2 regions of the Photobacterium carnosum genome follow, and region 2 is predicted to be linked to the other one. Evidence: riboswitches for the same ligand, from Rfam matches in the RefSeq annotation. Region 2 holds a riboswitch; the other holds the start of a gene.

Region 1 (4,198 bases), on a different contig from region 2:
ATTACATTGATTACTCAACGTATTATTAAAATAATCGAAAGGAAATTCAGCGAGCAAGATGGCTCTAGCGTCCAAAAACATAAAAGCCAAGGAGCAACCGCATGAATGAACAAAATTTTTGGTTAATGGTGCAAGGTCTTATTACCAGTCTTGAATTAACCGCTGCGTCTTTATTCGTAGGCTGTAGTTTAGCGTTATTCATGACGACAAGTTTAATATTACGTACACCTATTATTCATTGGATCAGTCGTGGTGTTATTACTCTGTTTACGGGAACGCCATTATTAGTACAAATATTTTTAGTCTATTATGGTCCAGGACAATTTGAGATTATTCGTCAGAGTTTTTTATGGGATTGGTTAAGCCAACCATGGTTTTGTGCCATGCTTGCATTAGCGCTAAATACCGCCGCTTATAGTACCCAGTTATTTAAAGGTGCATTTGATGCAATACCTAAAGGTCAATGGCATGCTTGCCGTGCATTAGGCATGAATACCAAAGCAACATTGGGTGTATTACTTCCCTTTGCGATTCGTCGTGCGGTTCCTGCTTATTCAAATGAAGTGATTTTAGTCTTTAAAGGCACATCACTAGCAAGCACAATTACTATTATGGATATTATGGGTTACGCACAACGTATTAATGCACAAACTTATGACACTTTAACCGTGTTTGCTGTTGCAGGGGCGTTCTACCTTACGATCAATGGAATACTCACATTACTGTTTCGAGTATTTGAGAAAAAAGCACTGGCCTTTGAAGCGGTACGTTAATTTTTATTATCACTCTAATTAACAATTTAACGCATTAAAAAGTCGACACTATGTCGGCTTTTTAATAACTAAAAATAATACACTTCATCATGATTTAATGACTTAGTTTAGCGTTAATTTTTAAAACTAATTGTGATTTGGTATTTTTAACAACGTCAATTTTATTCTCTTTAATATGGGAAAATTGCGTTAACAATTGCGTTAACTCATCTTTCATCAATTGCAGATGACGTGACGTTCTATGACGAGTAATTTCACTCACAAGCCTTTCCTTTGCTTGCAATGCTGTTGTTGCTTTCACGGTCTTCTTTGAACGAAAGAAGAAATTCATAGTCAATATCCTTATTTTTTATAAACCCATATAAAATATTAGATTATGGTTACAAATACTACTAAATAGTGAATATTTGTTAACTCGTTATAGTAATAGATACATTATATAACTGGTTATTATATAAACAAAGGTATCTTATATAAAATAATATTATTAATCATTTATTTAAATACTGACAAATCACACTCACTAAATAATCATTCGTACTTATTTTCAAAACATCCCATTACAGAAACATAACTAAGTAATTGTTTATTAAAAATTACCCAATAAAATGATGAGCAAGTATAGATATGACTATTCATGAAGCACCCCCCTTCTATTCCTATTTATAAGAATCTAGTACCTCAAAATCAATCAATCTAATAGTAAAAAATATTTACTCTATCTTTAAAGAGCAACGTCAATAACTCCCAATTTTAACCAATAACTATAATGATAAAATTGAGTATCAACTATGAACAACAATGGTTGGTTAGATTCATGATTCCAGTCTACGCATTATTCTTTTCGATAATATCAATAGCAGTAGCAGTAGCCTCCAGTACTAAATCACAATATTCATAATCTCACTCACCCAATAGATAATAATCCCGAATAACGGAATAATATGCAACAATAACGAAACAATTAACGACTAACCGATTGAAACAATGATCAGTTAATCAACATGCTTAAATTTGCACCTGTTATACATATAAGCATGTTTTTTTATTGCTTGTGAGAAATATCTATGTATAGTCAAAGTCTAATCCTTTGAGTAGAGGCGCGCTGCCTAAGAGTATTCGGTTGGAGGGAGATCCCCTATGAGAACCGAAGAAAGGAGTCAGCGCCGAAGTAGTTATTGAGTCATCAATAATCGCTGGTTCTGTATTTAATAAGTACAGAACTGCCATAGTTATGTTGTCTATGGAGCGCTACCCTATAGGGATAAGAAGTATTATTTCTCAAGAAATCTGTTTCTCTATCCTTTCGGTAGATCTCCACCTTATTATAGGTGTTTAAGAGATCCATGAATTTAATCCAATATTCTGATTCACTATTATCAGTAGTCCCTGCACTACTGGCTGTTATCCTTGCAATTACTACCCGTCGCGTCTTGTTGTCTTTAGGCGTGGGTATTCTAGCAGGATCATTCCTTCTAAATAATTACAACCCACTCGCAGCACTACAATATCTTTTACATCAAATTCTTGGCTTAGTTTGGGCTGATGGTGCAATTAATACCAGTAACGTTAACATGCTATTATTTATGTTATTACTGGGTGGTTTGATCAGCTTAATGACCGCAACGGGTGCAACCAAAGCATTTGCTGAATGGGGTGTTCGCCGCTGTAAAGATCGTCGCAGTGCTAATATCTTAACGGGTATGATGGTATTTGCTTTCTTTATTGATGACTTTTTCCATAGCTTATCTGTTGGGCCAATCTGTCGTCCTGTGACAGATCGCTTTCAAATTTCACGCGCCAAATTGGCTTACCTGCTAGATTCAACAGCCGCACCTGTATGTGTTATCACGCCTATTTCATCATGGGGTGCTTATATCATTGCAATCCTTGGTGGCATTTTAGTCTCTAATGATATTACTGATACCAGCCCAATTTCATTGTTCGTACAAATGATTCCAATGAATCTTTATGCTGTATTTACGTTGTTAATGGTACTTGTGGTTATCACATTCCAACTTGATATTGGTCCAATGCGTAAGCACGAAGAGCGCGCACGTAAAGGTCAACTTTGGGATGAATCTAAAGGTCACCCTAAAGGCTTAGAAATCACTACTGAAGGTGAAGGTAATGGCACCATGATTGATATGGTGTTACCTATTCTGACGCTGACGGTTTCTAGTGTTGGCTTTATGATAATGAGTGGTGCTGATGTATTAACCGCTAAAGGTCAAGCATTTAGTCTGATTGGATCGCTAGAGCATACTGATGTTGGTTCATCATTAGTTTATGCTGCCTTATGTAGTCTTGCCGTTTCTATTGTATTAGCACTACGCTTAAAGTTACCACTAAAAACATGGTTAACAGCAGCACCTCAAGGTATTCAAGCAATGATGCCCGCGATTATCATTCTATTATTTGCATGGACAATTGGTACAGTTGTTAGCGACATGCAAACAGGACAATACTTAGCATCATTAACAAAAAATGGTCTACCTGTTGAGCTATTACCCGCGCTCGTTTTCTTACTATCATGTGGGATGTCTTTTGCGACCGGCACCAGCTGGGGTACATTTGGTATCATGCTACCGTTAGCGGGTGATATGGCAATTGCGAGTGACGTGAACTTATTAATGCCTATGCTATCAGCAGTATTAGCAGGCTCAGTATTTGGTGATCACAGTTCACCTATTTCAAGCACCAGTATTTTGTCAGCAACAGGCGCAGGTAGTCATCATATGGATCACGTAATGACTCAGTTACCTTACGCATTAACCGTTGCTTTTGGTGCTTTCCTTGGCTACCTTGCAATGGGTATCACAGGTTCAACCATTATGGGTATCGCTGTAAGCTCAGTATGGTTCGTTGGCTGTTGTGTTTACCATATACGTCAAGATAAAAAACAACAATTAGTAACGGCTGCTGATTAAAAACAACCATTATTAACAATAATCCCCGTTCGTTTTCGTGCTTATTTGATTTATTCTAGAGCACTAAACCGCGGGGATTTTTTTGATCAGGAGATAAACAATGGAATATTTACACACAATGGTACGAGTCAGTGATTTAGATGCCTCACTGGACTTCTACTGCAATAAATTAGGGTTAGTTGAAACAAATAGAAAAGATAGTGAACGTGGGCGTTTTACATTAGTATTTTTAGCCGCTCCGGCTCAAGCACAAGCCGCCACTCAGACACAATCACCATTATTAGAGTTAACTTATAACTGGGATACAGAAGCTTATAACGGTGGTCGTAATTTCGGTCATCTTGCGTTTCGTGTTGATGATATTTACCAATTGTGCCAACACTTACAAGACAGTGGCGTGACGATTAATCGCCCACCCCGTGATGGTCATATGGCATTTATCCGTTCACCTGATGGTATTTCTATTGAATTACTACAAAAAGGTGAGCCGTTATC
Region 2 (4,198 bases):
CAACTTGATTACCACCAGCAATTGCATTACCTGCAGCATCTTGACGAATCACCATATTCGCTTTACGGCCACAATGACAAATCGTTTTTAACTCAACTAACTTATCTGCCCATGATAATAGATAACGGCTACCTTCAAATAATTCACCAAGAAAATCAGTGCGTAGCCCATAACATAAAACAGGGATGTCTAATTTATCAACCACCTCAGTTAATTGATAAACTTGTTCTTTAGTTAAAAATTGGCTTTCATCAATTAATACGCAATCAATTTTACCTGCATTAGAAAAGTTGATTAATATCTGATAAAAATCATCTGTCGAATTAAATAATTCAGCATCTTCCTGTAAACCAATTCGAGAGCTAACTTTACCTTTACCAAAACGATCATCAATCGCTGCCGTAAAAATAATTGGCGTCATGCCTCGCTCACGGTAATTAAATGATGATTGTAATAGTGTGGTCGATTTCCCAGCGTTCATTGCTGAGTAATAGAAATACATCTGGGCCATTAGCTTTCCTAGTCATACTAATTACATTTAAAAATCGCGAAGATGCTACATAAAATCACCACCAATGAAAAGCACATATATCAACAACGGCTATTATTATTATAAAAAAAACCAGTTGAAAATCATTAACTGGTTCAATTTGAACCCATTAGGTTATTTTAATAACGTGCAACATTAATCTTATGCAGTACCTTTTAATGGTCGACTCGATAACCAAGCTAAGAAGAAACACATCAATACAAATGCAACTAAGGCGACTAAAAATGCTAATACTAATGAATCAGTAATACCTAATATTAAAAATCCAATCGTGGAGATAACCGCTACAGATAAAGCATAAGGCAATTGAGTCGCAACGTGATCAATATGATGACAACGAGCACCTGTCGATGACAATATAGTGGTATCAGAAATTGGAGAACAATGATCGCCAAATACTGACCCTGCTAATACACTGGCTAACATTGGCAACATTAAACTGATTTCAGTCGCACCTGCGAGATCGCCAGCAATAGGCAACATAATTCCAAATGTACCCCATGAGGTTCCGGTTGAAAATGCCATAATGCCTGATAATAAAAACAGGATCATTGGCAGTAAAGCTGGATTAATATTACCTTGAACAAGCGTTGATAAATATTGACCTGTTTTCATATCACCAATAACACTACCAATACTCCATGCAAATAATAAAATCAAAATGGCACCAAACATTGATTTCGCACCAACCCATAAAGTATTACCAACATCTTGATAAGAAATACGCTGACGAAAAACAGGGACAATAGCGGCAACTAAACCAAATGCACCACCTAGACATAATGCTTCACCAACATTAGTATTTTCAAAAGCACCTAATAATGCAAACGGTTTACCTTCTGCTGCTAGCACCTGATAACCGGTAAACACCATAAAAAAGAACGTCGCAATAATAAGAATAATAATCGGCCACACTAAATCACCAATACGGCCATATTGACTCTCTTTAATATCAAGCTCTTCAGTTAAATCTTTAGCCTGTTCATCAACATCACCGCCTACATCAGTGCCTCGACCATGACAAGCCGCTATTTCATGCTTTCTCATCGGGCCAATATCCCACTGGAACCATGACACCACAAACACCATTGCTAATGCGAAAATAGCATAAAAATTCATTGGCGCTAATGTCATAAAAGCACTTAATGGCGTATATTCAGTAACACCATGTGTGACCAATATGCCGCCAATCAAAGTAATAATATATGCGCCCCAGCTTGATGCAGGCATTAATACACACATAGGGGCTGCCGTAGAATCAAGAATATAAGCTAATTTTGAACGTGACACTTGAAAGCGGTCTGTCACAGGACGAGCAATAGAGCCAACAGCAAGACTATTAAAATAGTCATCAACAAAAATGAAGACCCCTAAAAAAGCCGCTAAAAGTTTTGCCCCACGTTTGGTTTTTATTTTTGTCTGTGCCCACTCAGCAAAAGCACGTGTTCCACCAGAAAGCGTTAATAATGCAGTGGTCATCCCCAGTAATATTAAAAACAGCACAATACTCATATTCCAAGTATTGATACCATTATCAGCAATAAATAACCCTTTGATTGATGTAGCAAGATAACCTACTGTATTGATAAAAGAAAAATCATTAAGAAATAATGCGCCAAGTACAACACCGGTACCTAAAGACAATAAAACTCTACGGGTTAAAATCGCTAAACCAAGCGCGACTAATGGTGGAATAATGGATGTTAGTGAGTGAGAGTAATCTATCAAAATTTATAATCTCTATGACAACCAATGATGGTTGGAGATCTACTGCTTGATATAACCATAATGTCATATCACTTTGAGTATAAGGAAAGATGGTTAGCCTCTCTAACCTCAACAGTAGTACTCCATAATTATATTTTTATCTACTATGGTGGTATTACACTTATTCAATGTAACCTCAGTAAGACTATTTAATATCAATTTCTTACGTTGACATTGATTCACTGCACTAATAATCACATTCATATTAGTTATTGATAAATAATGCACCTCAGCTCTTATCATAAAGGAATGGAAAAATTATTCCACTCAAAAAACCAATTGCGCAACAACTAGAGCCACAATTATTAACAATAAAGATTGTAAATAAATAAGTAACGACCATAAACAATCAATAATAACGAAGTGGTATAACATTTTAAAATTTATTAGCATTTAACATATAAAGTTTAGTAACAATATCTAAAACTATTTAGCTTGTGTTTATACATTTAATGAAGAATTATTTTATAAATAGCCTTATTGTTCAAACATAACTATTTTTCAAATAAAGAAATGATTAAAATGTTTTACACATAATGTATAAAAGTATTACTATTGCAAAAAATGTTTTAATGCTGCTATTATTATTTACAGTTAATTAAAAATAACAGGAAATATAAAATGTCTGATGCAATGAAAGCGCTTTTAAACCTTCGAAGCCTACGCGCACTTTCGCGTGAATATACACTAGAGCAACTTGAAGAAGCGTTAGATAAACTAACAACAGTTGTTACTGAACGTTCTGATGCTGAAGCTGAAGAACAAGCAAAAGAAACTGAGCGCAATGAAAAACTGACTCAGTATCGTGAAATGCTATTAGCTGACGGTATTGACCCTGAAGAATTATTAGCAAGTTTAGCAAAAGCACCAAAAACAAAGCGTGCAACTCGTCCTGCTAAATATAAATTCATCGATGAAAATGGCGATGAAAAAACATGGACAGGTCAAGGCCGTACACCTAGTGCACTAAAGAAAGCATTAGATGAAGGCCAACCTCTTGAAGAATTTGAAATCTAATTCATTAGATTAAATAAAAAAGCCTAAACTATTTAGGCTTTTTTTATATCTAAAATTAATACTATGATGACTATTCTGCTCGTAATTATTCTTAGTAAGAATAAAGTATTTATATTCGTTAAATAATGTAAATAAAAAGCCAGACATTAATGACTAACTTTTTAAGCATTACTAAAACTTACTATAAGCTAATAATAATTATTTTATTGAATACGATCGGCTAATGCACTCACAGCCAAAGCAAAATAATGCGAACGATTCCACTTAAGTAATGTTCGATAGTTTTCATAAATTAGATATGACTTACCTTCTCCGCCATCAGGCTGAATTAACCATGCTTGAATCTCTGCATTAGGTAATATGCCATTATTATTACTCATTACACCTAATTGTTGCCACTGAGCTAATGTTTTACCTTTTTCAATTTCGGTGCCTTCATAAGTATCGGCCAATACTTGTGATAACTTAACTGGACGCCCCCAAGTGTATTCACTGTTCCATCCTGAGAGTTTTAAATAATTTGCAGCAGAAGCAAAAACATCGGCCTTCGTATTCCAAATGTCCGCTTTGCCATCACCATTACCATCAACAGCATAAGTCAGATAAGAGGTTGGCATAAACTGACACTGCCCCATAGCGCCAGCCCAAGAACCTTTCATGTCATCAATAGTAATATGACCATCTTGTAATATTTCTAATGCCGCCATGACCTGTTTGCGAAACAGAGCCTCACGGCGGCCATCATAAGCTAATGTCGCTAATGCTTCGATAACATGGTAGTTACCTTGAATTTTACCAAAATTACTTTCTACGCCCCATAAAGCAACAATAAACCGTGGTTGAACACCATACTGCTGACCAATT

What was found. Region 2 has a riboswitch for lysine ahead of GLP24_RS03140 (Na+/H+ antiporter NhaC family protein). Riboswitches for the same ligand answer to the same signal wherever they lie in the genome.
Region 1: it holds a riboswitch for lysine, as region 2 does, so the genes downstream of both, GLP24_RS03995 (Na+/H+ antiporter NhaC family protein) here and GLP24_RS03140 (Na+/H+ antiporter NhaC family protein) in region 2, are expected to answer to the same signal.

The regions. Positions count from the first base shown of each region.
Region 1 is NZ_WMDN01000003.1:88,000-92,197, reverse strand. It holds gene artQ (arginine ABC transporter permease ArtQ) at 1-105, shown strand, start outside; gene artM (arginine ABC transporter permease ArtM) at 102-773, shown strand; gene GLP24_RS04000 (hypothetical protein) at 868-1,104, opposite strand; lysine riboswitch at 1,861-2,035, shown strand; gene GLP24_RS03995 (Na+/H+ antiporter NhaC family protein) at 2,120-3,703, shown strand; gene gloA (lactoylglutathione lyase) at 3,804-4,198, shown strand, end outside.
Region 2 is NZ_WMDN01000002.1:251,937-256,134, reverse strand. It holds gene GLP24_RS03145 (thymidine kinase) at 1-511, opposite strand, end outside; gene GLP24_RS03140 (Na+/H+ antiporter NhaC family protein) at 692-2,281, opposite strand; lysine riboswitch at 2,386-2,558, opposite strand; gene GLP24_RS03135 (H-NS family histone-like protein) at 2,939-3,334, shown strand; gene GLP24_RS03130 (lytic murein transglycosylase) at 3,538-4,198, opposite strand, start outside.